DNA from 2 places in the Devosia sp. Z6_126 genome. Region 2 is predicted to be linked to the other one. Evidence: predicted binding sites of a transcription regulator. Region 2 holds the regulator's gene; the other holds the start of a gene.

Region 1 (15,000 bases), 770 kb from region 2:
ACGGCTGCGAGGTAAGGTGTTTCCACCGCGAAGTGCTCGACATTGCGCACTTCGGCTTCCACGCCAACTTCGCCGAAATACTGGCGCACAGTAGTATAGGGCAACGCGCCGGCAGCCGCGTCAAAGATCTGAACCTGGGTGCCCGGGCTTAGATCAAGCCGCTCTTTGCCACGCGTAAAGGTAACCCGCCCATCGGTAGCGGTCTGGATGGGTCGGTTGTCGGGCACCACGTCGCCGCGTTGCAACTGCACCCATTGGCCGTTTTCAAGCGCGAACACCCCGCCGCGCAGCCGCTCGGCGACCCAATCGTCCGCCAAGCTTACACTTGTGGCCAAAGCAAAGGCGGCAACAGTCAGGAGGCCGGTACGCATGAACCGGCGGGATAAACTTGGGGAACGCATGAAAACACTCCAGAATTCATGGTAATAATGCCAGTGGAGTACCAGTAAACCCTTAAGATGTTCGGCAAAGTGGCGGCTAGCTGCGCGCGATATTTTAAGGCAATGTTAACCACGTTTGGTGCCAAGTGCGTCGATCACCGGAGCGCTTCGCATGAATCCCAAGACCCTTGCCCTGCTTGCCTGCATCTCGCTGGCGGCTGTTCCAACCGTCGCGCAGGGCGCCGAGGCCTTTGCGCAGCTCGATGTGCCGGCGCTGCCGACCGAGTACGAAGTGGCTGTCGACTGGAGCGGCTTTTACGCCGGCGTTCTGGGTCAGGCCGTGGTCAGCCCGGACTCCACTGGCGGCATCGCCGCCGCTCTCGGCTATAGCTGGGCCGCTGGTGAACTGATCCTGAGCGGTGAAGCGGGCGTAGCCCGGTTTGGCGACGGCAGCGTCGATCTCTCCGCCCTGGCCCGCGCCGGCTTTCTCCCAAGCGAAACCCTGATGATCTTTGCCCTTGCTGACCTCGGCACCAACTCGGACACGGATGCCTTTGCCGGTCTGGGCGCCGGCGCCGAACTGGCGCTGTCCGCCAATTTTTCGCTGCGTGGGCAGTATGAGTACCGCACCGATCTCTCGTCGGACGATGCCCGCCACCTCGCCGCCTTCGGCTTTGCCTATCGGTTCTAGTCCGCTCGCCCCCCGTAACTCTCCTTTTCTTGCATCCAATGCCTCGCTTTCCCGGCGAGGCATTGTTGCATCGGGCACGACGCTGCCGAGTTACTTAGCCAGCCGCAACTGCGCCAGCTGCCCAGCAATGCGCCGGAACACGTCCTTGAGCTCGGCCGGGGTTTTTGGGAAATAGGCATAGCCTTCTCCCGACGAACAATCAGTCAGCACTTTGGTCGCCTGCGCATTGGGGGAACTCAGCCCAATCGTGAACACCTTCATGTCCGCCGCCTTGGCCGTGGCGCAGGTGGTTACGGTTTTAGCATCCATGGCAGCTGTCATGGCAGCCGTGCTTAGAATGTTGCGTTCGTTCTCGTTGTTGGGAATGCCGTCGGTGTCCGCCAGCCGACCGTCTTTGGGAAACCCCCACGAAAAGTAGCTGTCGCTTCCGGGAGGTTGGTTATACCCATCGGTCATGATGATCAGGTTCTTGGACACAGCGGCGTTGGTGTTCACTAGAGCCTCGGTTAACGGCTCGGTGGGGGAAAGCGCATGCACGCCCCACATTGCCCCTTGCTGGATGTTGGTCTGGCCGTCAGGTGTCATCGCCCGAATACGCGCAAGAACGTCTGTAACCGAATGGGTCAGCGGCAGCAGGGGAACGCTCGGGCAGTCGGCATTGGGGCCGCTACCGGCCGCGTCAGCGACCGTGGTGCCGTTGTATTTGCACACCCGCTCCTGCAACTCGCGCGCGCTGAGCGGGCTGAAAGTCGAAGTGGTGGTCAATACCCCATTGGAGATGGAACTCTGTGTTTCCTCCGCATTGGTCCAGTTGGTGCCGATGCAACTCGACGTAGAATTCGTCGTCGAGTTGCCCACGCGGTGACTGTAAGTCGTCGTCGTCGGTCCGGTGCAATAGGCATAACCAAAGATGCTGCGACAGTCGGTTTGTTTCACAGTGCGGACGCAGTGGTCGATAGCGCAGCGTCCCGCAGTGATGTTCAGGTTGCCCAGGTCGGACAGATAATCATTACCGCCGTTCCGGTTGGTGTCAGGCGAGAACATCGGCAGGAACTTGAGCTGCGGTGTGTTCGGCGCCGCATCCGTGGTGTCATGCGGAGCCCGCCGGGCCTCCACGCAGCCGCGCCATGGCACTTTGGTTTGCTCGAACAGCTTTTTGCGATCGACGATGCCATCAAAGACATTGCTGTCATTGTCGTCACTATCGAAATTCGCCTTGGCGATCGCTGATGCCCCAGCCCAGTCGAGCCAGGCCGCATTGCTGAACTGCGGGCCCACATTGACCATGATGGTGAAGGGCACAATGCTGATGGCCACGTTCGGCGCGGGGTTGCGCGTATCGAGCGGTGCGCAGGCGTCGTTTACCTTGTCATAAAACAGGATATTGGTGGCGCACGCGGCCGCCTCCTTGAGATATTCCATGCGCCGGCTCTGCCCCATGGAGCCGGAGTTATCCAGCACCATCGCCACTTCCAGCTCAAGCATCTGCCTTGTAGCTTCCGAAACGATCCGCGCTTCCAGTGAGGGAACCCCCACGAGCTGCACAAAGGCGGTGGGCACTTTGATATGCGCTTGCAAGAACAGGGTGCCGCTCGCCGGATCAGTCCGAACCGTCTCGATGCTTGCTTCCACCCGGGCATCGCCAATGCGTTCTAGCAGCAGCGCCTCGGCCTTGGTCTCGATATCCGCCCTGTTGATCGGAACCTTGAAGATCTCGCCTTGCAGCGCGAGTGCCGCCGCATCGAGGGCCAGCTGGCCGCGGTTGCGGGTCTGCTCCAGCGTCACATAATCCACCACGGCCCCGCCCATGGCCACCAGCACAATGGCCATCAAGCCAAAGATCACGGCAAAGACCCCGCGCTCGTCGGAGCCGAAATTGCGGAGCAGGCAAAGCAAGCGAGGCATGGCGGGCGCACCCATGGCTAGAGGCCCCGGTGGCGAGGCCCCGCCATTTTGCGTGACAAACCCTTACTAAAGCACAATCACCTTGGTGCGCAGCTGCACCCGCTCATACAGGTCAACCACATCGTCATTGGTCATGCGGATACAGCCCGAGGAGACGTTCTGCCCGATGGTCCAGGGCTCATTGGTGCCGTGGATGCGATACAGGGTCGAGCCCAGGTAAAGGGCGCGGGCGCCCAGCGGGTTGTTGATGCCCCCTTCCATGTGGCGGGGCAGATCCGGCCGGCGCTTGAGCATGGCGGCTGGCGGCGTCCAGCTTGGCCATTCCGCCTTGCGGCTCACCCGGTGCGTGCCGCGCCACTCAAAGCCGCTCTTGGCAACGCCGATGCCGTAGCGCAGCGCCTGGCCATCGCCGAGGATGTAATACAGGAAGTGCTCGGACGTATCGATGATGATGGTCCCGGCGCGCTCCTTGGTCGTGACCTGCACCACGGTGCGTTGAAACTGCGCGGGAATGCGATTGCTGGATCGCACCATCACGACTTCCGGCGGTGGGCTGTAGCCGCCCGTCACGCCCGGAGGGGGCAGGAACCGCCAACCCGGAGGCAGGGCCTGCGCCGGCAGCGACACTGAAAGGCAAAGCATCAGCGCCAGGGCGCTTTTGAGGTAAGGTAAACCCATAGCAACAGCTCCAATCCGTTTATTGCCGGCCAATATGGCGTTAAATACCCAAAGCCTGATAAACCCAGAACGTTAATGGCCACCAAGCTGCCACAATTCGCTTTGGCTAAAACTGAACCAAGACCCGTGTTGTGACGACCATGCCTGAAGCATTGCCGGAGAGTAACCGGTGTCCATGGGCGGGCGCCGACCCGATTTATCAGCATTACCACGATGCCGAGTGGGGCCGCCCCGTTACCGATGACCGGCGCTTGTTTGAAAAGATCTGCCTGGAGGGCTTCCAGTCCGGCCTGTCCTGGATCACCATCCTGCGCAAACGCGAGCGTTTTCGCGCGGTGTTCCATGATTTCGACATCGCCCGCGTTGCGGCGATGACGCCCGAAGATGTGGAAACCCTGCTGCTTGACCCCGGCATCATCCGCCACCGTGGCAAGATCAACGCCACGATTAACAATGCCCGCTGCGCCTTGCAACTGATCGAGGAGTTCGGCTCGCTTGCCGCCTATTTCTGGCGCTTCGAGCCAGCCCCCGACCAGCGTCCCACCGACCTGAGTTGGGACGCCTTGCGTCTCGTCGCGCAAACCGATGCCTCGCGTGCCTTGTCCAAGGACCTCCGCAAGCGCGGCTTCAACTTTGTCGGCCCGACCACCTGCTACGCCTTCATGCAGGCAATGGGTCTGGTCAATGATCACGTTCACACTTGCTTTTGCCGTGCCGAAGTCGAGGCCGCGCGGGCAAGCCTGGTGCGCCCCAGCTTAGTTGTTGCTCGGGCGCAACAGCCCTGACCTTCTGCGACAACCTGCCGCATTCCCGCTTGCTCCTCGCAAGTTCGTGAGCTAAACGAGCGGGGTCCAGCAACGCCATTCGGGAGGCACCAGCAATGACAGTTTGCATTCGCGTACGCCGCCGAATGAATTCCATGCAGCTCCGACACCGAGGCTAAACCCTCCGTTTCTGCCCTGCCGGCACTCGTGCCACTGGACATCATCCAGCCTCCACATCGGTGATGCGCGTAAATCGGGTCGTTTGCGGCCAGGATTCCGCTCATCACCACCATCCAACAGAAGGCCGGCGCCTAATCGCGTCCGGAACAGCCATGTCACATCAGTTTGACGGGCGCAGCATTGTGCTGCGCGTTGAATATTCCATCGCCGATGCCGTGCAGCAGCGCGGGCTCATCCCCGTGCTCATCGCGGCGCTGCGCGCTTATTGGAGCCGGCCACGCCTGCCTCCGGACCTGCCCGCCTATCTGCGGGCCGATATCGGCCTAGGACCCGTGTCGGAGCCCGCGCACTGGCTTGACGTGCCGATCAATCCTCATGGCGGCGGTCCCGCGCCGCCACCGCCCTTGTGAGGGCAGGGGTGGGCTGGATTGACCCGGCCCACCCCTGTTGTCACCCCTTGGCCGATCCGCTAAGGACGACGCGTGCCCCAGGACCGCCCAATGACCCAAAAAGCCAAGCTGATCGCTCCGCGCCTGCCGCGCGGCTTTGAAGACCGCACGTCCGGCGAGATCGCGGCCGTTGATGCCATGGTGCAAACCATCCGCCAGGTCTATGAGCGCTATGGCTTTGATCCGGTGGAAACGCCGCTGTTTGAATACACCGAAACCCTCGGCAAATTCCTGCCCGATACCGACCGGCCCAATGCCGGCGTGTTTTCGCTCCAGGACGATGACGAGCAGTGGCTGAGCCTGCGTTATGACCTGACTGCGCCGCTCGCCCGCCACTTCGCCGAGAATTTCGAAACCCTGCCCAAGCCCTATCGCTCCTATCGGCAGGGTTATGTGTTCCGCAACGAAAAGCCAGGCCCCGGCCGCTTCCGCCAGTTCATGCAGTTCGATGCCGATACCGTTGGGGCCGCCGGCCCCGAGGCGGACGCCGAAATGTGCATGATGATGGCCGATGTCATGGATGCACTCGGCCTGCAGAACCAGTATGTGGTGCGCGTCAACAATCGCAAGGTGCTCGATGGCGTGCTGGCGACCGCCGGCGTCGGCACTGAAGAGCAAAAGCTTATCGTGCTGCGTGCCATCGACAAGCTCGACAAGTTCGGCATCGACGGCGTCAAGCTGCTGCTGGGCGCCGGCCGCAAGGACGAAAGCGGCGACTTCACCAAGGGCGCTGGCCTGTCGGCCGAACAGATCGAGCCCATCTTGGGCTATCTCGAAAGCGGCACTCCCGCGCCGGGCGTGGAAAAGGGCAGCAATGCCCATGTCATCGCCACCATCAACAATCTTGCCGGCCTGATCGGCGGCTCGGCAACCGGGCTTGAGGGCGTGCAGGAATTGGCATCGATCTTTGGCTTGGTCAGCGCCGCTGGTTTTGGCGGCCGCGTCGTGCTCGACCCCTCCGTCGTGCGCGGCCTCGAATATTACACCGGTCCAGTTTTCGAGATCGAACTCACCTTCAAGGTGCAAAACGAAAAGGGTCAGGACGTGGTGTTCGGCTCGGTGGGCGGTGGCGGGCGCTATGATGGCCTCGTGTCCCGCTTCCGGCGCGAACCTGTCCCAGCCACCGGCTTCTCCGTTGGCGTGTCGCGCCTGGCCAATGCGCTCAAGCTCACCGGCAATCTCAAGTCAGCCGAACCGGTCGGCCCGGTTGTCGTGCTGGTGATGGATAAGGACCAGACCGCCGGCTACGCCGCGATGGTGTCCGAGCTGCGCGCTGCCGGCATCCGCGCCGAGATGTTCCTCGGCAACAGCAAGAATTTCGGCAAGCAGGTCGCCTATGCCGACAAGCGCAATTCTCCTGCCGTGATCATCGAAGGCTCGCTTGAGCGCGAAGGGGGCATTTTGCAGGTCAAAGATCTGGTAGCCGGCAAGCAGGCCGCTGCCGCCATCACCGACAATGCCGAATGGAAAGCCGCCCGCCCCGGCCAGTTCGAGATCAAGCGCGAAGACCTGGTATCGGCCATCCAGCAGCTGCTGAGCGAGCAATGACCGGGGCCCTGATCGGATCGGAAAGCACACCAGGAGCTCAAGGCTCCTGCCCTCCCTCCCCCTTGAGGGGAGGGCCGGGGAGGGGGTCATTCAGTGAGTTACCCAGCCAGGCTTATCCTCAATCCGGAGCGGTCGCATGACGCACGCCGCTTACCGTCGCGCCCAGCTCGAATCCCTGGTGGAGGCTCAGGGCGCCACCCGGGCCGCGCCGCCCCTGCTGCTGCCGGCCGATCCTTATTTCGACCTGGCCGGCGAGGAATTCGGGCGGCGCTTGTTGCTGACCTCGGGTGCCAGTAGCGCGGAATACTGCCTGCGCCCCGATTTCACCCTGCCCATCGTGGCCGATTACATCGCCAATGGCGCCGGTGAGCCGGCCGCTTTTTCATATCTGGGTCCGATCTTTCGCCAGCGCGAGGGCCTTCCCGCCGAATTCGACCAGGCGGGGCTTGAACTCGTCGCGCAGCCCAATGGCGATGTGGCCCTCGATCAGGTGCTGACCTTTGCCCGCGCCGCGCTCGACCTTTATGGCGTGCGCCCGCATATCCGGCTGGGTGGCGTTGGCTTGTTCGAGGCCCTGTTGGCCCAGGCCGATATGCCCGCGCCCTGGCGCCCCCGCATCCGCCACCGCTTCGGCCACACCGAGGCCATGGCTCGGCTGCTCAGCCGGCTGGAGGCCGCCCCCGACGCTCCCCGCGCCGAGCAGCCCACGCGCGAAGCGCTGATCGGCGAGATTACCGAAAACATGGTGGCGGCGGGCCTCAGCCTGTCGGAAGGACGCACCCCCACCGAAATCGCCGACCGCTATCTCGAGCAGCAGGCGCTTGATGCCGCCCATGTGCCCCCCGCAACCCTGGCGCTGCTGCGGGACTATCTCGCCATTTCCGGCCCCGTATTGCAGGCGCTGACCCGGCTCGAAGCCCTGGCGGCGCGGCACCGGCTGATGCTGGGCGCCCCCATTCGTACCATTCGCCGGCATCTCGACAATCTGGGCGAAGCGCATGTGAGCTTTGACGCCAGCTTCTCGCCCCGGCTCGATTATTATACGGGCATTGTTTTCGAGATGCGCGGTCCCGGCGGCGCCGTCCTGGTGTCGGGCGGGCAATATGATCGGCTGCTCGAGCGCCTCGGCGCTACGGCGCCCATCGCCGCCTCCGGCTGCGCCGTGTGGGTTGATCGTTTGGAGGCCGAGTTAGCGCAATGACCGGCCTTACCCTTGCCGTGCCCTCCAAAGGGCGCCTTGAAGAGCAAACCCGTGACTGGTTCGCCGCCCGTGGCCTCGAGATCACCCGCCCCGGCGGCGCGCGCTCTTATCTGGGCGCAGTGGACGGACACCCTGAGATCACCGTGCGCTTTTACCCCGCGGCCGAGATTGCGCGCGAATTGATCCGCGGCACCATCGATCTGGGCGTCACCGGGCTCGACCTGATCCACGAAACCAGCGAAGTCGGGCCGGCCGCCGTTGCGGTTGCGGCCGAGCTGGGTTTTGGCAATGCCGATGTGGTGGTCGCCGTGCCCGATAGCTGGATCGATGTCACCCATCTCCATGATCTGGCCGATGTCGCTTCCGACTTCCGCTCCCGCCACGGCCGTTGGCTGCGCATTGCTACCAAATATATCACCGTCACCCGCCAGCATTTCGCCCGCGCCGGCATTGCCGAATACCGGACGGTCGAAAGCCTCGGGGCCACTGAAGCCGCGCCCGCGTCGGGCGTAGCCGATATCATCGTCGATATCACCAGCACCGGCTCGACCCTTGCCGCCAACGGCCTGCGCGTATTGGAAGACGGCGTGATGCTGCGCAGCCAGGCCTGCTTGTTTGTGTCGCGTGGCGCCGATTGGACGCCAGAGCGTCGCGCGGCGCTCGAGAACATATTGGGCACGTTAGGGGCCGCCGCCGACTTCTAGCGCTGCGCCCCATTGCCAGCCCTCCCCATTGGCGGCTAAGCCAAGTGCCGACTCTTCCGCCCGCCGCCTAACCCCCGGACCCTGATATGCTGCTCGATCCCCTTGTGCTGCTGGCGCTCGCTGGCGCTGGCATGCTGGCCGGCTTTGTTGACGCCATCGCCGGGGGAGGGGGCATGATTTCGCTGCCCGCGCTGCTTTCGGCCGGCGTGCCGCCCGTGGCCGCGCTCGCGACCAACAAGCTGCAGGGCGTGGTGGGAACAAGCCTTGCGGCACTGACCTATTGGCGGCGCGGCTTTGTCACCCTGCGCAAGCTCGTGCCCGCGCTCTTTACTACTTACGCCGGCAGCCTTGTTGGCGCTCTCGTGGTCAAGCAGATAGACGTGACCCTGCTCGATGTCGCGGTGCCGGTGGCGCTGATCGGGGTGGCGCTGTATTTCCTTTTCGCCCCCAACTTGTCCGACCTCGATCGCGCGCCGCGGCTGCGCTTCGAGCTCTTCGTGCCCCTGATGGGCTTTGTGCTGGGCTTTTACGATGGCGTGTTCGGCCCCGGCACCGGCTCGTTCTTCACCATCGGCTTTGTGATGCTGTTCGGGCTTGGCATCACCCGCGCCGCCGGCAACACCAAGATCCTCAACCTCACGTCCAACCTTTCGGCCCTGATCATCTTCATCATCGCCGGGGACGTGGTCTGGCCAGCCGCCATCGCCATGTCGGTTGGCCAGGTCGTGGGCGGCTATGCCGGCGCGCGCATCGGCATCCGGTTCGGGGCCAAGATCATCCGCCCGCTGGTGGTCGTCGTCTCGATCATCCTCGCCTTGCGCCTGCTGATCTTCCGCTAAAAAACCTAGTCCTCGGGCTCCAGCCCGGCGGCCTGGCGCAGCGCCGCGTTGATGCGCTCCTGCCAGCCCGGCCCATCCTCCTGGAAATGCTCCAGCACCGCCCGGTCGAGCCGCAGCGACACCAGTTCCTTGCCAGCCGGTGGCGTTGCCGCCTTGGCGGGTGCCGCAGGTGCAGCTGGTTTGCTCGTGGCGCTCTTGAAGGCGGCTTCCGCCTGGTCGTAAGCGCTTCCGCGTCGTGGCGTCCGCATGCAATCCTCGTGGGTTGAGAGCCCTCACTCTAGCGCGGGATCGGCGCAAGAAAAAGGCGCAGTGTTTCCACTGCGCCTTTCCAACCAAGATCGTGACTGGGAAGAAACGATCCTGAATTTTTTGCCTGAATGGCTGGACTAGAAGTCCATGCCGCCCATGCCGCCCATGCCGCCGCCGCCCGGCATTGCCGGTGCTGCGTCCTTGGGAGCCTCGACGATGAGGGCTTCGGTGGTGATCAGCAGCGAAGCAACCGAAGCTGCGTCCTGCAGGGCGGTGCGAACCACCTTGACCGGGTCGATAACGCCCAGCTGCACCAGATCGCCATACTCGCCGGTTGCGGCGTTGTAGCCGAAGGTGAGCGAGGAGTTCTCGAGGATCTTGCCCACAACCACGGAGCCTTCGGCACCGGCGTTATTGGCAATGGTGCGTACGGGCTCCTGCAGAGCGCGCTTGACGATGGCGATACCAGCGTCCTGGTCGGCGTTGATGCCCTTGACGGTCATTGCGTTGGAAGCGCGCAGCAGTGCCACGCCACCACCAGCAACAATGCCTTCTTCAACGGCAGCGCGGGTAGCGTTGAGAGCGTCATCGACGCGGTCCTTGCGCTCCTTGACTTCCACTTCCGTGGAGCCGCCGACGCGGATCACGGCGACACCGCCAGCGAGCTTGGCCAGGCGTTCCTGCAGCTTTTCCTTGTCGTAGTCCGAAGTGGTTTCCTCGATCTGCGCCTTGATCTGGCCAACGCGGCCCTGGATGTCTTCCTGGGTGCCGGCACCGTCAACGATCGTGGTGTTTTCCTTGGTGATCTCAACGCGCTTGGCAGTGCCCAGCATGTCGATAGTCACATTCTCGAGCTTGATGCCGAGATCTTCGGAGATCACCTGGCCACCGGTCAGGATGGCGATGTCTTCCAGCATGGCCTTGCGGCGGTCGCCAAAGCCAGGAGCCTTGACGGCAGCAACCTTGAGGCCACCGCGCAGACGGTTGACGACGAGGGTCGCGAGAGCCTCACCTTCAATGTCTTCGGCAATGATCAGCAGCGGGCGCTGGCTCTGCACAACCGACTCGAGGATCGGCAGGATAGCCTGCAGGTTCGAGAGCTTCTTTTCGTGCAGGAGGATCACGGGATCTTCCAGAACGGCAGTCATCTTCTCGGCATTGGTCACAAAATAGGGGCTGAGATAGCCGCGGTCGAACTGCATGCCTTCAACGACATCGAGCTCGGTCTCGGCAGTCTTGGCTTCCTCGACAGTGATCACACCCTCGTTGCCGACCTTCTGCATGGCTTCGGCAATCATGTCGCCGATGGACGATTCGCCATTGGCGGAAATGGTGCCGACCTGGGCGACTTCGGACGACGACTTGATCTTGGACGAAGCGGCCTTGAGCGAAGCCACGACTTCTTCCACGGCCATGTCGATGCCGCGCTTCAGATCCATTGGGTTGAAGCCGGCGGCAACAGCCTTGACGCCTTCAACAACAATGGCCTGACCCAAAACGGTCGCGGTGGTGGTGCCGTCGCCGGCGATATCGTTGGTCTTGGAGGCGACCGAACGCAGCAGCTGCGCGCCCAGGTTCTCGAACTTGTCTTCCAGTTCGATTTCCTTGGCAACGGTCACGCCGTCCTTGGTGATGCGCGGAGCACCGAACGACTTTTCGATAACGACGTTACGACCCTTGGGGCCCAGGGTCACCTTGACCGCATTGGCCAGGATGTTGACGCCACGCAGCATCTTGTCGCGCGCGTCGGTGGAGAACTTTACTTCTTTAGCTGCCATGTGAGGCGCTCCTTAAAGTGCAGACAGGGAAAAGGGCAGGGGAAGCGGGCTATTTGACCGAGCAAATAGCCTTACGCTTCGACGATGCCCATGATGTCGGATTCTTTCATGATCAGCAGGTCTTCACCGTCGACCTTGACTTCGGTGCCGCTCCACTTGCCAAACAGCACGCGGTCGCCGGCCTTGACGTCCAGCGCCACAACCTTGCCGCTGTCATCGCGGGCACCTGGGCCAACTGCAACAATAACGCCTTCGGAGGGCTTTTCCTTGGCGGTGTCGGGAATGATGATCCCGCCTTTAGTCTTTTCCTCGCTGTCGAGACGGCGGACGACCACGCGGTCGTGGAGGGGACGGAAGCTCATGATTGCTCCTATAGCATCATCGGGACTGCAAATTCGCGCCCTTTGGCACTCACCGAGTGAGAGTGCTAACAGGGTGTCGCTGATATATGCAGGGGGCGCATCCGAGTCAAGCCGGGGCAGGGTGAACCCCGGGCGGGGATGATGCGTTGAGCACCGATACGCACAGCTAGAAAGGCACGAGATCATGCCCGTTCAATGTCTTGATAAGGACATCAAGATCCGGCCGGCCGAAGGCCGCGTCCATGTCATCTTCGATGATGCGGAAATTGCCGATTCCATCCGGGCGCTGGAAGTCGATGAGCCCGGCTCCCCGCTGCGCATTTACCTGCCGCGCGAGGACATCCAGCCCGGCATTCTCGAAGCAACCGATACCCACACCACCTGCCCCTATAAGGGCGAGGCCTCCTACTACACCATCAAGACCCTGACGGCGACTGCCGAGGATGCTGCCTGGTATTATCCCGATCCTTGTCCACTGGTGGAGCCCATCCGCGATATGATCGCCTTCTGGGGCGACAAGATCGAATATCGCCGCACAGCGGTTTAACCGCCATTGCGGGTTGCCTTGGGGCTTTCATCGCCCCAGGGCTTGGGGCATAAGGGAAGCCATGAACACACCAGCTCAACCCCTCCAGATCCGCCTGCGCCTCAAGGGCGGCAGTGGCCAGAACGCCAATTGGCAATGGGAACTGCTCGATGCCGCCGGCGCCGTTGTCAAATCCGGCAGCGCCATGGGCCCCGAGCACAAGGCCTTCGCCACCGCCCGCCAGGCCAAGGAAAAACTCGAAAAAGCCGCTGCCAACTAAGCCAGCGCAAACGAGACGCAAGTGACACTTTCCGGCGGGGCCAACCCGGCTTTTTCTCCACCTGCCACGGTTGCTCCGCTACGCGGCATCACCCTCAAGGTTGCTTCGGTCTGCGTTTTCGTGGCGATGTCGGCCCTGATCAAGGCGGCCGAGAACATCCCCGCGGGCGAACTCGTGTTCTACCGCTGCTTTTTCGCCATCGTGCCGGTGCTGGTTTATCTCGCCTGGCAGGGCAATCTTCGTTTCGGCCTGCACACCAACAATCCGTTCGGCCATGTGCTGCGTGGCCTTATCGGCATCGCCTCCATGGGCCTGAGCTTTTACGGGCTCACCATGCTGCCGCTGCCCGAGGCCATTGCTATTGGCTATGCCGCGCCGTTGGTCGTGGTGGTGCTGGGCGCCGTGCTGCTCAAGGAACGGGTGCAGCTTTACCGCTGGACGGCGGTGATCGTGGGCCTGGTCGGCGTGATCATCATGCTTTGGCCGCGGCTCACCATCCTGAGCGGGCAAACCGCCATGGGCACCGGCGAAACCCTGGGCGCGCTCGCCGCGCTGCTTGCTGCCATCTTTTCGGCCTTTGCCATGATGCAGGTGCGCCGCCTCGTGCAAACCGAGCGCACCGAAACCATCGTGCTGTATTTCTTCATCACCGGCTCGGTGCTGTCGCTGTTGACCCTGCCGTTCGGCTGGGTCTGGCCGACGCTCGAGCAGACCGTGATCCTCGTCCTGGCGGGCATTGCCGGCGGCGTTGGGCAAATCCTCCTCACTGCCAGCTATCGCCATGCCGAAATGTCGGTGATCGCTCCGTTCGAATATACCTCGCTGCTGCTCGGCCTGGCGGTGGGTTACTTCGCTTTCGGCGACATCCCGACGCTGCCCATGCTGGGCGGCGCTGCGATCGTGATCGCTTCGGGCATCTTCATCATCTTCCGCGAGCACCGCCTGGGGCTCGATCGGAACAAGGCCCGCCAGGCCAGCAGCCTTTAGGCCGCATCCCCGGGGACGCGATAGCGCGATTGCACCAGGCCCGATGGAAAGGCCTGGGTTTCCACATGCTCGAGCACCAGGTCGGCCCCAAGCGGCCCGAACAGGGGAATGCCCTCGCCGATCAACACCGGAATGCGGCTGATCACCAGATCCTCGATCAGCCCGGCGCGCAAAAACGCCTGGATCAGTTTGCCGCCGTCCACATAAGCCGCGCGCCAGCCTCGGCCCGCGACCAGTTGCATCGCCTCCTCGGGCGTTGCATCCACAATCTCGACCTTGTCGGCAATCTCCTCGGGCACATCGGTCTGGGTGATGCTGCCGCTCAGCACCAGCACGGGCTTGGAATAAAACCACGGCCGGAAATGCTTGATCACCTCATAGGTGCCGCGCCCCATGATCACCCCATCCACTCGTTCCATATGGGCGTTGAAACCGTGATCCTCGCCAAGCGTCGGGTAATCCGTCAGCCAGGCGATGTCGTCATTCTTGCGCGCGATAAAGCCATCCAGGCTGGTGCCGATAAACACATGACCAGTGGTCACAACTCACCTCCATTGCTGAACCGGGCTTGATCTAAATCCGTGCCCTGTCAACCCCTGGCAGCAGGCTAGCTGGCCACCTCCAGCCCAGCCCAGCCCTGGCGCTTGCGGTAGATGGTCGAGGGGCTGATCTCCAGGGCCGCTGCCGCCAGCGAGATATTGCCGCCAAAGCTGGCAATGGCATCCTCGATGATGCGCTGTTCCTGCTCCCACATTGGCCGCACCGGCGAACGGCGCTCGGCGCGATTGCCGCCGGGGCCCAGTTCGCCCGCTGCAGCGCTCGAAGCCACCATGGCCGCACTGACCTCGCCGCCATCGGCGAGCACGGCGATGCGCCGCATCAGATTCTCCAATTGCCGCACATTGCCGGGCCATTCCGATCCGCCCAGGACCGCAACCGCCTCGGGCGAAAACCCGGAGAACTGCTTGCCCTGCTCGCGCCCGAACCGCTCAAGGAAATGGCGGGCAAGGGGCAACACGTCGCTTGGCCTCTGCCGCAGCGGCGGCAGGTGGATCGGCAGCACATGCAGCCGGTAAAACAGGTCTTCGCGCAATTGCCGGGTTTCGATCAGCTGCGTCAGCGGCTCCTTGGTGGCGCAAACCACTCGTATATCGAGGGCGTTGGTTGGCGCCTCGCCCTCGCCAGTGATCCGGCCGGTCTGCAACAGGTGCAGCAGCTTGGCCTGCAGTTCGGGGTCGAGTTGCGCAACTTCGTCAAGAAACAGCGTGCCGCCATCCGCCCGCCGCGCCGCGCCCACGCCATCCGAGCCGGCGCCGAACAATTCGCGTGCCAGGGAATCAGCGTCGGCTGCCGCGCAGTTCACTACGACCATGGGGCGGCCAGCGCGCGGGCTGCTGCCATGCAGCGCCTCGGCGCACAAATTCTTGCCGGTGCCGCTTTCCCCGGTGATGAACACCGGGGCAGGGGAAGGCGCGATCC
Region 2 (15,000 bases):
TTCGGGGCCAAAGCCCGCGCCTCCACGCCCCCCGCCATTTTCAAACGCGGCATGGCCGAACCGGTCATAGGCGGCGCGCTTCTGGCCGTCCTTGAGCGTGTCATAGGCCTCGCTGATTTCCTTGAACTTGGCTTCCGCTTCGCTGTTGCCGGGGTTGCGGTCGGGATGATGCTGCATGGCCAGCTTGCGATAAGCACTCTTGAGTGCCGCATCGTCGGCTCCCTTGGCAACGCCAAGCACTTCGTAGAAATCTCGTTTGGCCAAGAAAATTGTCTCCAGACGCCGGGCTGCGGTACGGGCGTCGCGCGGGGAGCGCGCCAGCCCGGCACCGATGGGATTGGTTGGAACTGCCTCACAGATGGCGACGCTGCGCCGCCGGTGCAAGGGTGATTATCAAGGGCAGGGCGCGCCAGCAACTCTTGGATTCACGTGAAACCCTGTTGCCCAGGCCCAAAAACAAAAAGGGCCCGGCCAAGCCGGACCCCTCTAGACCATTCTGAAGGCTTACGCCGACTTCTGGTTGTCGTCGTCGCGCACTTCCTCGAAGTCCGCATCGACCACGTCGTCATCGCCATCGTCGGTGCCGGAGGCCTTGGCCTCGGCTTCCGCCTGCGATGCCTTGTACATGGCCTCGCCCAGCTTCATCGACGCTTCCGCCAGAGCCGCGGTCTTTTCCTTGATCGCTTCGGCATTGTCGCCTTCGATCACCGAGCGCAGATCGGCAAGAGCGGTTTCGATCGCCGTCTTGTCTTCGGCCGAAACCTTGTCGCCATATTCCTTGAGCGACTTTTCGGTCGAGTGGATCAGGCTCTCGCCCTGGTTCTTGGCTTCCACCGCTTCGCGCTTCTGCCGGTCGGCTTCGGCGTTCTGCTCGGCTTCCTTGACCATGGCTTCGATATCGGCGTCGCTGAGACCACCCGAAGCCTGGATGCGGATCTGCTGCTCCTTGCCGGTGCCCTTGTCCTTGGCCGAAACCTGCACGATGCCGTTGGCGTCGATGTCGAACGTCACTTCGATCTGCGGCACGCCACGCGGTGCAGGGGGAATGCCGGTCAGGTCGAAATTGCCCAGCAGCTTGTTGTTGGCCGCCATTTCGCGCTCACCCTGGAACACCCGGATGGTCACGGCGCTTTGGCTGTCTTCGGCGGTCGAGAACACCTGGCTCTTCTTGGTCGGGATGGTGGTGTTGCGATCGATCAGGCGGGTGAAAACGCCACCCAGGGTTTCGATGCCCAGCGACAACGGGGTCACGTCGAGCAGCAGCACGTCCTTGACGTCGCCCTGCAGCACGCCGGCCTGGATCGCTGCGCCAAGCGCCACCACTTCGTCCGGGTTCACGCCCTTGTGGGGCTCCTTGCCGAACAGCTGCTTGACTACTTCCTGGACCTTGGGCATGCGGCTCATGCCGCCCACCAGCACCACTTCGTCGATCTGGGCTGCCGAAACCCCGGCATCCTTCATCGCCTGCTTGCAGGGGTCGATGGTGCGCTGGATCAGGTCTTCCACGAGGGTTTCGAGCTTGGAGCGCGTCAGCTTGAGCGTCAGGTGCTTGGGGCCCGAAGCGTCTGCCGTAATAAAGGGCAGGTTGATTTCGGTCTGGGTTGCGCTCGAAAGTTCGATCTTGGCCTTTTCGGCAGCTTCCTTGAGGCGCTGCAGGGCAAGCTTGTCATTGCGCAGGTCGATGCCCTGCTCTTTCTTGAACTCGTCGGCCAGGTAATCCATCAGGCGGTTGTCGAAGTCTTCGCCACCCAGGAACGTGTCGCCATTGGTGGACTTCACCTCAAACACGCCATCGCCGATCTCGAGGATCGAGACGTCGAAGGTGCCGCCGCCAAGGTCGTACACGGCGATGGTGCCGCTGTTCTTCTTGTCGAGGCCATAGGCCAGCGCCGCTGCGGTGGGCTCGTTGATGATGCGCAGCACTTCAAGGCCGGCAATCTTGCCGGCGTCCTTGGTCGCTTGGCGCTGCGAATCGTTGAAGTAAGCGGGAACCGTGATCACCGCCTGGGTGACGGTTTCACCGAGATAGGACTCGGCGGTTTCCTTCATCTTCTGCAGGATCATGGCCGAGACCTGCGAGGGCGAATATTTCTCGCCCGAGGCTTCCACCCAGGCGTCGCCATTGTCCGCCTTGACGATCTTGAAGGGCACCAGGTTCTTGTCCTTGGCCACAACCGCGTCATCGAAGCGGCGCCCGATCAGGCGCTTGACGGCAAACAGCGTGCCTTCAGGATTGGTCACCGCCTGCCGTTTGGCCGGTTGGCCAACCAGACGCTCGCCATCCTTGGAAAATGCCACCATGGAGGGGGTGGTACGCGCCCCTTCGGCGTTCTCAATCACCTTGGGATTGCTGCCGTCCATCACGGCGACGCAGCTATTGGTGGTGCCCAGGTCGATACCGATTACTTTAGCCATAACGTGCCTCTTTTTAAGCAAAACCCTTGATCGAAACCCCTCTTGAAAGCGGGTTTCCAGGGCCTTCGGAGCCGGGTTTCCTTGAATTGGGTGTGCTCATTGCTGAGCGTGAGGGGTATATAGGAGGGGGGCTGGAAGCGTTCAAGCAGAACAAAAGCGATTTGCCTGAACGAGGGGCCCTCCGGGGCCGCCATCGTGCCGGCCCGGCGCTGCTTGTGCCACCCGGCCGCGCTCGCGCCAAGTGGCTTTGCACGGCGGCCCATCCACAATAGAATCAAAGCCATGTTCGCTCCCGGCTCAGTGCTGCTCCACGACAATCTCGCGCCCGACGGCACCAATCTGCTGTTCACGGACCCGCACGCCATCCTTGTGGCCCATACCAGCGAGGAAGCCCGAAGGGCCCTGGCGGAACTGGAACGAGCCAAGCAGCAGGGCTTCTGGGCCGCGGGGTTTCTGAGCTATGAGCTCGGATTTTTGTTTGAAGAGCGCCTCCAGCCCCTTCTGCCCGAGCGCTCGCCTTTTCCCCTGCTTTGGCTTGGCCTCTACAGCGCGCCCCAACGCTTGTCCGTCGGGGAAGTAGACCAACGCCTCGACAGCGCCATAGCCGGGCAGGGTGCAGAAGCCCTCGACCTTGTCCCCAGCCGGCCCTTTGCCGATTACGCCCCCGGCTTCGGGCAAGTGCAGCAATGGATCGGCGCCGGCGACACCTATCAAGTCAATCTTACCTTCAAAGCGCGCTTCCGCCTCGAAGGCCACCCGGCCGCGCTTTATCGCGATCTCGCGCGCAAGCAGCAGGTTGCCTATGGCGCGCTCATCAACACCGGCGAGCACTGGATCTTGTCGCGCTCGCCCGAACTTTTTGTCGCCAGCACCGGCGGCACGCTTTCTGCCCGTCCGATGAAGGGCACGCGGCGGCGCGCCGGCACCATTGCACAGGACGAAGCGGGTCGCGCGGCCCTCGCCGCCGATCCCAAGAACCGCGCCGAAAACCTGATGATCGTTGATCTCCTGCGCAACGATCTGTCCCGCATCAGCGCCGTGGGCTCGGTCGAGGTCACCGACCTCTTTTCCGTGCAAACCCTGCGCACCCTCCACACCATGACCTCGGGCATCACCGCGCAGCGCCTGCCCGATGTGTCCACCACCCAGCTCCTCGCCCAGCTCTTTCCCTGCGGCTCCATCACCGGGGCGCCAAAACTGCGGGCCATGGAAATCATCGCCGCGGTGGAGGCCGAACCGCGCGGGCTTTACACCGGCTCGATCGGCTATTTCGCCCCCAATGGGGACCTTACGCTCAACGTCGCGATCCGCACCGCTGTGATCGACGGGGAGGGGCAGGGGGAAATCGGCATCGGCGGGGGCATCGTTGCCGACTCGGTGGCCGAGGACGAATATGAGGAAGCACTGCTGAAAATGGCTTTTCTTGCGGACAAGAGCCCACCCATCTGCCTGATCGAAACCCTGCGTTGGACCAACACCACGAGCTTTTGGCTGCTCGAGCGCCATCTCGATCGCATCGCCGCTTCCGCGCAATATTTCAACATGCCGTTCGACCGGTACGCCGCCACAAGCCTCCTTACCAAAACCGCTGCCGGCTGGAGCGAGCCGGCCATGCGGGTGCGCCTTACTCTCGACCAGGTGGCGGGGCTCGGCCTGTCCGCCACCCCGTTGCCGGCCAACCCGGCGCTGTTTCGCTTCGCAGTTGCCGAGGAGCGGCTCTATTCCGGCTCGCTCTGGCTGGCGCATAAAACCACCAACCGCGCTTTTTACGACGAGCCGCGCCAGCGCGACGCGGCCGCGCTTGGCGTCGACGAAGTCGTCTTTCTCAACGAGCGCGGCGAGCTGACCGAAGGCTCCATCACCTCCCTGTTCCTGCGCCAGGGCGGCGTGCTCCTCACCCCGCCGCTCGAGGCCGGCTTGCTGCCCGGCACCTTGCGTGCTGAACTGCTCGCAACCGGCGCAGCCAGGGAGGCGCGCCTGACCCTTGATGACCTGGCAAGCGCCGACGCCATTTATCTCGGTAATTCCGTGCGCGGCTTGCTCCGCGCCAGCTGGATTCACCGCCCAAGCAAGGATGCGACATGACCTTCGACATCACCCCGCATGACGTTCTGATCGTGGTGGATGTGCAAAATGATTTCCTGCCCGGCGGCAGCCTTGCCGTGCCCGGCGGTGACGAAATCGTGCCGCTGATCAACCAGCTGGCCCGCCGCTTTACCCATGTGGTGCTGACCCAGGACTGGCACCCCGCCGATCACATCTCCTTTGCCAGCCAGCATCCCGGCACCCAACCCTTCCAAACCATCGAGCTGCCCTATGGCACCCAGGTCCTGTGGCCCGACCATTGCGTTTGGGACACCCATGGGGCGCAGATTTCGGCCGATCTCGATATTCCCCATGCGCAGCTGACTATCCGCAAAGGCTATAACCGCGGCGTCGATTCCTATTCCGGCTTCCAGGAAGCCGACCGCCGCACCCGCACCGGCCTTGGCGGCTATCTCGCCGAACGGCGTCTCGCCAAGATCTATGTTGCGGGTCTCGCCACCGATTTCTGCGTCGCCTGGACCGCGCTCGATGCCGCCGAGGCGGGCCTCGATGTCAGCGTGATCGAAGACGCCAGCCGCGCCATCGACAGCAATGGTTCACTGCAACAAGCCTGGACCCAGATGGGTGCCGCCGGCATCGGCCGCCTGATGAGCAGGGATATTTTGGGGTAACGGGCCCTCACCATCCCTACAAACAAAAATCCCCGCCAAAGCGGGGATTTTCCAGAACCGTACCTGAACACTCAGGCTGATTTATCAACCGTTTCGGCGCCTTCTGCGGCGCGTGGGCCACCCTTGGCCACACCAACCATCGCCGGGCGCAGCACGCGATCGCCGATGGCAAAGCCGGTCTGCACTACCTGCACCACCGTCCCTTCGGGATGGCTGGGATCGGGCACTTCAAACATCGCCTGGTGCTTGTGCGGATCGAACTTCTGCCCTTCGGCTTCGATCGGCTTGACGCCATGCTTGGCCAGCAGGCGCTGCATTTCGCGCTCGGTCATCTCGATGCCCTCGATCAGGGACTTGGTCGTGGCATCGCCCGATTCGCGCGCTTCGGGCGGCAGCACCATCAGCGCCCGGCTCAGTGCATCGGTGGCCGAGAGCATGTCGCGGGCAAACCCCGAAATGGCATAGGAGCGCGTATCGGCAATATCGCGTTCCATGCGCTTGCGCAGGTTTTCCATTTCCGCTGCCGTGCGCAGCACCCGGTCCTTGAGCTCGGCATTCTCGGCGCGCAAGGCTTCCACGGGATCCACTTCGCTTTCCGGTACGGGCGTTTCGATCTCGAATTCTTCGCTGGGCGAGGTGTTTTCGTCGCTCATAAGGGCAAGCTTTCGCATTGGGAATGAATTTGCCCCCGATATCGGTCAATGCACCGGCTTTTTCAACCCTCCCTAGCCGCGCCCCTTGCGCGCCATCATCGAGGTGATGACATTGGCGGTATAGTCCACCACCGGCACGATACGGGCATAATTGAGCCGCGTCGGCCCGATAACCCCAAGCACGCCCACCACCTTGTCATTGGCGTCCTTGTAGGGGCTCAGGATCACCGAAGATCCCGAAAGGGAAAACAACTTGTTTTCCGAGCCGATAAAAATGCGCACGCCCTGGGCGTTTTCCGCATCTCCCAAGAGTTCCAGCAACCCGTCCTTGCTTTCGAGTTCGTCGAATAGCTGGCGCATGCGCGCCATGTCTTCGGACGCCATGGTGTCATTCAACAGATTGGCCCGACCCCGCACGATCACCGTGGGCTGCGCCGCCGGCGATGGCTGGCTCAGTGTCGCGATCCCGGAATCAACCAGCTTTTGGGTCAGCTCGTCCAGTTCCGCCCGCTGCTCGGCGCGCTGCTCGCCTAGCGCCTTGCGCGCTTCCGCAATGGTGCGTCCTACCACATGATGGGCAAGGTAATTGCTGGCCTGTTGCAGTGCACTGGCGGTCAGGCCGGGGGGCAGGGGCAGGATGCGGTTTTCCACCTGCCCGTCCTCCCCCACCAGGATCGCCATCGCGCGAGCTTGGTCGAGCCGGACAAATTCGATGTGCTTGAGCACCATATCCGCTTTGGTCGCGATCACCACGCCCGCGCCCTGGCTTAGCCCCGACAGCAGCTGGCTGGCCTCGGCGAGGAGGTCTTCCACCTGCCCGCCCTGCGCGGTTTCGGCGATGTGCTGGGCGATGCGGCTACGCTCGCGCTCATCGACCGCGCCCACTTCGAGCATGGCATCAACGAAAAACCGCAGGCCTTCCTGGGTGGGCGCGCGCCCCGCCGAAACATGGGGTGCGGCAATCAGCCCGAGATCCTCGAGATCGGCCATCACATTGCGCACCGAAGCGGGCGACAGGCCCAGTTGCAGCATGCGGCTGAGATCACGCGAACCCACCGGCTGGCCCGTGTCGAGATAGCGTTCCACGATGCGCCGGAAGATGTCTTGGCTGCGCGTATTGAGGACGGCGAGAAAGTCTTCGGGTGGCTTGACCATCATATTCGTTCAAATTGTCGGCTTTAACCCTCCCCATTCATTTAGGGGCATTGCGGCCATTCGCCAAGCCAGCCCGGCTTGTGAGGACCTGCAGAGAGGGTTAAGAGGCGGTTAACTGTTTTTTACTGCCAAGGTGATTGCCTATGCGCCCTTCCGGACGCGAACCCAACCAGATGCGCGCGATTTCCATCGAGCGCAATGTTTCGCTGAAAGCCGAGGGATCCTGCCTTGTCTCGTTCGGCGACACCAAGGTTCTGGTGACCGCTTCGGTGGAAACCAATCTGCCGGGCTGGCTGCGCAACAAGGGCCAGGGCTGGGTCACTGCCGAATACGGCATGCTGCCCCGCGCCACCGGCTCGCGCACCCGCCGCGAAGCGACTGCCGGCAAGCAATCGGGCCGCACCCAGGAAATCCAGCGCCTGATCGGTCGCTCGCTGCGCGCCGTGGTGGATCTCCCCATGCTGGGCGAAAACCAGGTCACCCTCGATTGCGACGTACTCGAAGCCGATGGCGGTACCCGCACCGCCGCCATCACCGGCGCCTATGTCGCGCTTGCCGATGCCATCCGCTGGATGGACGAGCGCAAGCTTACCCGCGGTCCGGCCTTGCGCGATTCCGTGGCCGCCGTGTCCTGCGGCATCTATCGCGGCACCCCGGTGCTCGATCTCGATTATCTTGAAGATGTCGAAGCCCATACCGATGCCAATTTCGTCATGACCGGCTCGGGCAAGTTCGTGGAAATTCAGGGCACCGCCGAAGGCGCCCCGTTCAGCCGCGACGAGCTCGACCAGCTCATGGGCCTGGCCGAAACCGGCATCGCCGAACTCACCCGCCTTCAAACAGCAGCACTGCAAGCATGAACCTGTTTTTCCGCAAGAAAAGCGGCGCCGCCACGACTGCCCCCCAGGCGAGCCGCCGCAGCACGCCCGGCACCAATTGCCCGATCTGGCATGACGTGGCGCGCGCCCTTGATCAATCCGCCCGCCCCTCGGCCGGGCGCACCAAGGCCCGGCAAGGATCCCCCAAATGAGCGCCATTCCCCGTCTTCGCGCTGGTGACCGCCTCGTGCTGGCGTCGCACAATGCCGGCAAGCTGGCCGAGTTCCGGGAATTGTTTGCCCCCTTCGGGCTCGAGCTGATCTCGGCCGCGCAGCTTGATCTGCCCGAACCCGATGAAACCGGCACCACCTTTGCCGAAAACGCCCGCATCAAGGCCCATGCCGCCGCGAGCGCCGCCAATATGCTGGCCCTGTCCGATGATTCGGGCCTGTGCGTGGATGCGCTGGGCGGCGATCCCGGCGTCTACACCGCCAATTGGGCTGGCCCTAATCGCGATTTCAATCACGGCATGAAGCGCGTCGAGGATGCCCTTCAGGCTGCCAATGCCACCACCCCGGCCCAGCGCCACGGCTCCTTCCGCGCCACGCTTTGCCTCGCCCATCCCGATGGCCGCGACGCCCTCTACGAGGGCCGCATCGATGGCACCCTGGTCTGGCCGCCACGCGGCGATGTCGGCTTCGGCTTTGATCCCGTCTTCATGCCCGAAGGCTTTGACGCCACCTTTGGCGAAATGCCCTCGAGCGTCAAACATGGCTGGGCTCCGGGGCAGGAGGGTCTCTCCCACCGTGCCCGCGCCTTTGCCAAATTCGTCGAGGGCCAAATTGAGCAGGCTTGATCGCGTGCCCGCCAATCGCTGCCACGCCACCAACCCACATGAGGGGGCTGCCGCATGAGCCGTAACGACCTCTTTGGCGTTTATGTGCACTGGCCCTTTTGCGCGGCCAAGTGCCCTTACTGTGATTTCAATTCCCATGTGCATCGCGGCCCACTCGATGAGCAGGCCTTTGTCGCCGCCTATCAGCGCGAGATTGCCCATACCGCCAGCCTCACTCCCGGCCGGGTCGTGCAGTCGATCTTTTTTGGCGGCGGCACCCCCTCGCTGATGAGCCCCTGGGCCGTCGGCACCATTCTCGACACCATCGCCGCCCATTGGACGGTCGAGCCACGCGCCGAGATCACGCTCGAAGCCAATCCCACCAGCGTCGAGGTCGATCGCTTCAAGGGTTTTCGTTCCGCCGGCATCAACCGTGTCTCGCTCGGCGTGCAGTCCCTGCGCGACAAGCCGCTGGCCGACCTCGGCCGCCGCCACACCGTCGATGAAGCCATCGCTGCCGTGCGCATCGCCCAGTCGATCTTTGATCGCTCGAGCTTTGATCTGATCTATGCCCGCCCCGGCCAAACCCTCGAGGATTGGGAGGACGAGCTCAAGGAAGGCCTCTGGCTCGCGCGTGGCCATATCTCGCTCTATCAGCTCACCATCGAGCAGGGCACGCGCTATTTCGACCTGCATCGCGCCGGCAAGCTCATCATGCCCGATGAGGATCTTTCCGCCGATTTTTATGAGCTGACCCAGGAACTGACGGCTTCGGCCGGCCTGCCCGCCTACGAGATTTCCAACCACGCCCGCCCCGGCCAGGAAAGCCAGCACAACATGCTCTACTGGCGCTATGGCGAATATGCCGGCATCGGCCCCGGCGCGCATGGGCGCCTCTTGATCAACAACCAGCGCCACGCCACCGCCGCCGAAAAGCTGCCCTTCAAGTGGCAGGAAAAGGTGCTGGCGCAGGGCCATGGCCTCGTCACCGATGATGTGTTGACCTGGGAAGAGCAGGGCGACGAATTCCTCGTCATGGGCCTGCGCCTCAAGGAAGGCATATCGCCCCAGCGCTTCACCGCGCTGTCGGGGCGCCGCATCAGCCAGCGCCAGATCGAGGATCTCAAGGGCTATGGCTTTGTGGAAACCCTGCCCAACGGCAATATCCGCGTCACCGATCGCGGCTGGCCGGTGCTCGACGCCGTCGTTGCCGATCTTGCCGCTTAGCGATTGGGTGGCGCGCTTCTGCGTGCTAGCCTTGCACCCATGAGTTCAGAGTTCTTCATCGCCGGCACCAAGCTCGAGGCCCCACCCTTGGCGCCCGGCCTTTACGTCGTTGCCACCCCTATCGGCAATCTGCGCGACATCACCATCCGCGCCCTTGAAACCCTCGCCGCCGCAGCCGCGGTACTGTGCGAAGACACGCGCATGTCGGCGCGACTGCTCGATCACTACGGCATCAAGACCCGCCGCGTGGCGCTACACGAACATAATGAACGCGCCAAGGCGGACGACATCGTTGCGCGCATCGCCGCCGGCGAAGCCCTGGCGCTGATTTCCGACGCCGGCACGCCCTTGCTTTCCGATCCCGGCTTTCCCCTGATCCGCGCCCTGGCCGCCGCCGACCTGCCGGTCTTTGCCGTCCCCGGCGCCTCAGCACTTCTTTCCGCTCTTGTCGTCGCGGGCCTGCCGACCGACGCCTTTGCCTTTCACGGCTTTTTGCCGGCCAAGGCGGGCGCTCGCGCTACTGCGCTCGCGTCCCTTTCGGTTTCACGTGAAACTCTGGTGTTCTACGAATCCCCGCGCCGCCTCGACGACACTTTGGCTGCTATGGCTCAAACGCTCGGCCCTGATCGGCAGGCCGCCGTCGCCCTCGAGCTCACCAAGCGCTTCGAACGCGTGCAACGCGGCACTCTGGCCGAACTCGCCGCGAGCTTCGCCGAAGGCGATACCAAGGGCGAAGCCGTTATCGTTGTCGCCGGTGCGGCCGAAGCTGCGGCCCCCGACGCGGCCGATTGGCAGGCCGCGCTCCTTGCCGAAATGGCCGACCAGCCCCTCCGCGCCGCGGTTGACGCCGTCACCGCCCGCTTTGGGCTCAAGCGCAAGGAGGTCTATGATGCCGCCCTCGCCCTTAAAGCCACCGACTGAGCCCAGCCGCGCCCGCCAGCGCGCCAACCGCGGGGGCGAACGCGCTGAAGCCCTGGCCGCGCTCTTTCTCCAGCTCAAGCTCTACCGCATTCTTGCCCGCCGCCACAAAACCCCGCTCGGCGAAGTCGACTTGATCGCCCAGCGTTGGGGCACCACGGTCTTTGTCGAGGTCAAGGCGCGTGCGTCGCGGGGCCAGGAAGGCGAGGCGCTCACCCAGGTCAACCAGGCCCGCATCAGCCGCGCCGCCCACTACTGGCTCTCGCGCCACCCCGCCTATGCCCAGGCCAATCTGCGCTTTGACGTGATTTTCCTTGCGCCCTGGGCTTGGCCGCGCCATCACATCAACGCTTTCGACGCTTCCTAGGACCTCTGCATGTCACTCAAGATCGCCGTCCAGATGGACCCCATTGCCAGCATCAATCCCGCCGGCGACTCCACCTTTGCCATGATGCTCGAAGCTCAGGCGCGCGGCCATGCGCTGGTATATTATACACCCGACACGCTCGGCCTGCGCGGCACCACCGTTTCCGCCCTCGCCTCACCGGTCGAGGTCTTCGACAAGCCCAAGGGCGAACACTTTAAGCTGGGTGAGTTCACGCGCCTCGATCTGGGCGAGCAGGATGTGATCCTGATGCGCCAGGATCCGCCCTTCGACATGAACTACACCACCATCACCCATATTCTCGAGCGGCTGCACCCGGAAACCTTCGTGGTCAATCCGCCCGCCGCGGTGCGCAATGCGCCCGAAAAGATCCTCGTTACCGACTTTCCCGAGCTGATGCCACCTACCCTCGTGACGCGCGATCGCGAGATGATCCGCGCCTTCCGCCAGGAGCATGGCAACATCATTCTCAAGCCCCTTTACGGCAATGGCGGCGCGGGTGTCTTCTTCCTCCAGGAGGGCGACCATAACCTTGCCTCCCTGATCGAGCTGTTTGAGCTCAGCTTTCGCGAACCCTTCATGGTGCAGAAATACCTGCCCGATGTCCGCAAGGGCGACAAGCGCATCATCCTCATCGATGGCGAACCCGTCGCAGGCCTCAACCGCATTCCCGCCGAAGGGGAATCGCGCTCCAACATGCATGTGGGCGGCCGCCCGGAATTGTCCGAACTCACCGCCCGCGAGCGCGAGATCTGCGCTGCCATCGGCCCCGCGCTCAAGGAGCGCGACATGATCTTTGTCGGCATCGACGTGATCGGCGACTACCTCACCGAAATCAACGTCACCTCGCCCACCGGCATTCGCGAGATCAAGCGCTTTGGCGGTCCCGATATTGCGGTGATGATCCTCGATGCCATCGAACGGCGCCGCCGCTGATCGTGCGACTTAACTTGAGGGCGGTGTGCTGATGCCGGTCGATACCTATCTGCTGGCGGTGACTACGTTTTTCGCCACCATCGGTCCAGCCGATCTGGCCGTGGTGTTCCTGGCGCTCACGCGCGACACCTCCTCGCCCGAGCGGCGCCGCCTGGCGCTTCGCGGGGTGCTGATCGGCGGATTGATCCTGCTCTTTTTCGCGCTCTTCGGCGAACCGCTCCTTGCGCTCTTCGGCATTACCTTGCCGGCACTGCGCACGGCCGGCGGCGTGCTGCTGCTCCTCATCGCCATCGACATGGTGTTCGCTCGCTCATCTGGCGGCACCTCCACCACCACCGAGGAAGATATCGAAGCGCGCGACCGCGCCGACATTTCCGTCTTTCCTCTCGCCACCCCATTGATCGCCGGGCCCGGCGCCATCAGCGCCGTGATCCTGCTCATCGCTGGTTCGGAAGGCGATTACGTCAAGGACGCCGCGGTGATCGCGGGCCTGCTCACCATCTTGCTGCTGACCTATGTGATGCTGCGTCTCGCCATCCCCATCCAGCGCTTGCTGGGTGTCACCGGCGCCCATGTGGTGTCACGCGTGGTCGGCGTGCTGCTGTCGGCCCTGGCGGTGCAGTTCATCTTTGATGGCATTGCCTCGAGCGGCATCTTCCGCCCCTTGGCCAGCTAATCCCGCGGCGCCCCTTCTTTGGGCGCTCGCGCCCGCGGCGCCCATTCCCGGCGCTCGCGCCCGTGGCGCCGATTCAGGCGCTCGCGCTGCTGGCCCCCGTTGCAGCCCCCAACAACAAAAAAGCGACCGGCCTTGTGCCAGTCGCTCATTCGCATTTGCTCGGCATGCTTACTTCTTGCCGGTATTGCCGGTGCTGCCGCTACCAAGGCCCGTGATCGGCTTTGCTGTTTCCAGCTTGTCCTTTTTGGGCTTCTTGGCTTCCTTGTTGCTGCGCATCTGACCTTTAGCCATGGCTGTTCTCCTCTGCGCCGGGCTGAGCCCGGAAGACGGGCTGGAATCTAGTCCTCGCCACCGCGGCTGACAAGTGACGGCGCCCTATTTGTAGACGCGGCACCGGCCAGTCGGGGCGAGGGCGGCAAATGAGCGTGGATCGCAGCCCGTCATCAGGAAATTGATCCAGTCATTCCGATCACCGTAAAAGGCGTTGCGGTCCACTTCACCTCGGATGCCGGGCACGACGCCAGTCTGCGTCCACTGCCAGAACGTCCAGCCGCGATTACGATAGCGCTCATGCGGCTCGGCAGCCGTGGAGCGCAACCAGAACGCGTTGGGGAAGTACTCCCCATCCAGCACGTCGCGGTGGAAGTTCATGTCGGTATAGATGATGGGCAGCTTGCCGGTATGGGCTTCCATTGCCGCCAGCATCACCCGGATCTTTTCCAGCGCATCGGCCCGCGATGGCTTCACCTTGCACGAGGAATGATTGTTCCACTCCAGATCCAGAACGGGCGGCAGCGCATCGGGATCATTGGGCACATTGGCGATGAACCACTGCGCCTGCTCGGAGGCAAGCGAGCACCAGGTCATGAAGTGGTAGGCGCCGCGCGGCATGCCCGCATCGCGTGCGGCCGCCCAGTTCCGGCGGAAGTTCGGATCGATGTAATCCTTTCCTTCCGTAGCCTTCATGAACACAAAGGCGATGCCCGAGCGCAGCGCCGTCGAAAAGTCGATATGGGATTGGTAACGCGCCACATCGATCCCCTGGATCGGCATTTTGCGCGCCCGGTCCACTCCGGCATGAGGCCGGTTGTCCCCGTCGATCGGGCCATAAAGTCCACCGCCGCTCGCGCACGCGGCAAGCAGCACCACCATTGCCGCCATTGCGGCGCCCTTGAGCATGGAAGAAAAACGGCGCGCGCAGACTGGGGGCATGAATATACTCGTGTACGACCAGGCGAGCCTTTCATTCAACATGGCGCGGTTAAGGGAAGCTTGCGTTAACTCCAATCCGGCGCCTCGTGGTTAACCCCTATTTAATGTTCGCTGAACGTTCTTGTTGGAGCGGCAGTGCTCTGCTAGCCTCCTCCTGTTCTGGGGGAATGGCGTACATGGTAACCCGGGTTGCGACCGTGGCTTTTCAGGGCATCGAGGCGGTGCCGGTCGATGTCCAGGTGCAGATTGCGCCAGGCCTGCCCAAGTTTCTCATGGTCGGTTTGCCCGACAAGGCGGTCAAGGAGTCGAGCGAACGCGTTTATGCCGCGCTGCTCGCCTCGGGCCTCAGCCTGCCGCCCAAGCGCATCACCGTTAATCTCGCTCCCGCCGACCTGCCCAAGGAAGGCAGCCATTATGATTTGCCTATCGCCCTGGGGCTGATGGCCGCGATCGGCGCCATTCCGCAGGATGCGCTGGAAGGTTTCCTTGCCCTGGGCGAACTGGGGCTCGATGGCCGCCTCGCTCCCGTAAATGGCATCCTCCCTGCTGCTATTGCCGCCGGTGCCCGCGACCTTGGCATCATCTGCCCCGAAGCCTGCGGCCCCGAAGCCGCTTGGGCCGGGGAAGACATCGACATCGTCGCGGCAGAAAGCCTCTTGGCCTTGGTCAATCACCTGACCGGCCATCAGCGCGCCCCGCGGCCACTGCCGCGCAAGCACCTCACCAATGGCGGCCTGCCAGATTTGAGCGAAGTGCGCGGGCAACTCGTCGCCCGCCGCGCCCTCGAAGTCGCCGCTGCCGGCGGGCACAACCTCCTGATGATCGGCCCGCCCGGCGCCGGCAAATCGATGCTGGCGGCCCGTCTGCCCTCCATCCTGCCCCCGCTCAATCCGCGCGAACTGCTCGATATCTCGATGATCCAGTCCATCGCGGGCGAACTGGCCGGGGGTGCCATTTCCGATCGTCGTCCCTTCCGTGCCCCGCACCATTCTGCGTCCATGGCGGCGCTGGTCGGCGGTGGCCTGCGCGTCCGCCCGGGTGAAGTCAGCCTTG

What was found. The regulator HrcA, encoded in region 2, represses chaperone genes, less so after heat shock. The targets are predictions, from matches to a motif close to GTTAGCACTCNCNNNNNGNGAGTGCTAAC.
Region 1: a site for HrcA is predicted at 11,770-11,798, ahead of groES (co-chaperone GroES). Genes of this name have one in related genera too.

What each region holds. Positions count from the first base shown of each region.
Region 1 covers NZ_JBYUNO010000001.1:135,188-150,187, reverse strand. Annotated here, with positions in the region: gene AC3YOG_RS00750 (FecR domain-containing protein) at 1-401, opposite strand, end outside; gene AC3YOG_RS00745 (outer membrane protein) at 553-1,071, shown strand; gene AC3YOG_RS00740 (TadE/TadG family type IV pilus assembly protein) at 1,162-2,976, opposite strand; gene AC3YOG_RS00735 (L,D-transpeptidase) at 3,043-3,654, opposite strand; gene AC3YOG_RS00730 (DNA-3-methyladenine glycosylase I) at 3,795-4,439, shown strand; gene AC3YOG_RS00725 (hypothetical protein) at 4,751-5,008, shown strand; gene hisS (histidine--tRNA ligase) at 5,099-6,595, shown strand; gene AC3YOG_RS00715 (ATP phosphoribosyltransferase regulatory subunit) at 6,732-7,796, shown strand; gene hisG (ATP phosphoribosyltransferase) at 7,793-8,500, shown strand; gene AC3YOG_RS00705 (TSUP family transporter) at 8,587-9,339, shown strand; gene AC3YOG_RS00700 (BrnA antitoxin family protein) at 9,345-9,587, opposite strand; gene groL (chaperonin GroEL) at 9,726-11,366, opposite strand; gene groES (co-chaperone GroES) at 11,438-11,728, opposite strand; gene AC3YOG_RS00685 (DUF427 domain-containing protein) at 11,913-12,275, shown strand; gene AC3YOG_RS00680 (hypothetical protein) at 12,337-12,534, shown strand; gene AC3YOG_RS00675 (DMT family transporter) at 12,556-13,521, shown strand; gene AC3YOG_RS00670 (dihydrofolate reductase family protein) at 13,518-14,063, opposite strand; gene AC3YOG_RS00665 (sigma-54-dependent transcriptional regulator) at 14,129-15,000, opposite strand, start outside.
Region 2 covers NZ_JBYUNO010000001.1:905,244-920,243, reverse strand. Annotated here, with positions in the region: gene dnaJ (molecular chaperone DnaJ) at 1-264, opposite strand, end outside; gene dnaK (molecular chaperone DnaK) at 505-2,415, opposite strand; gene pabB (aminodeoxychorismate synthase component I) at 2,698-4,500, shown strand; gene pncA (bifunctional nicotinamidase/pyrazinamidase) at 4,497-5,132, shown strand; gene grpE (nucleotide exchange factor GrpE) at 5,204-5,785, opposite strand; gene hrcA (heat-inducible transcriptional repressor HrcA) at 5,858-6,943, opposite strand; gene rph (ribonuclease PH) at 7,084-7,800, shown strand; gene AC3YOG_RS04435 (hypothetical protein) at 7,797-7,970, shown strand; gene AC3YOG_RS04430 (non-canonical purine NTP pyrophosphatase) at 7,967-8,614, shown strand; gene hemW (radical SAM family heme chaperone HemW) at 8,669-9,820, shown strand; gene rsmI (16S rRNA (cytidine(1402)-2'-O)-methyltransferase) at 9,860-10,741, shown strand; gene AC3YOG_RS04415 (YraN family protein) at 10,710-11,105, shown strand; gene gshB (glutathione synthase) at 11,115-12,059, shown strand; gene AC3YOG_RS04405 (MarC family protein) at 12,091-12,735, shown strand; gene AC3YOG_RS04400 (hypothetical protein) at 12,904-13,026, opposite strand; gene AC3YOG_RS04395 (glycoside hydrolase family 25 protein) at 13,111-13,947, opposite strand; gene AC3YOG_RS04390 (YifB family Mg chelatase-like AAA ATPase) at 14,124-15,000, shown strand, end outside.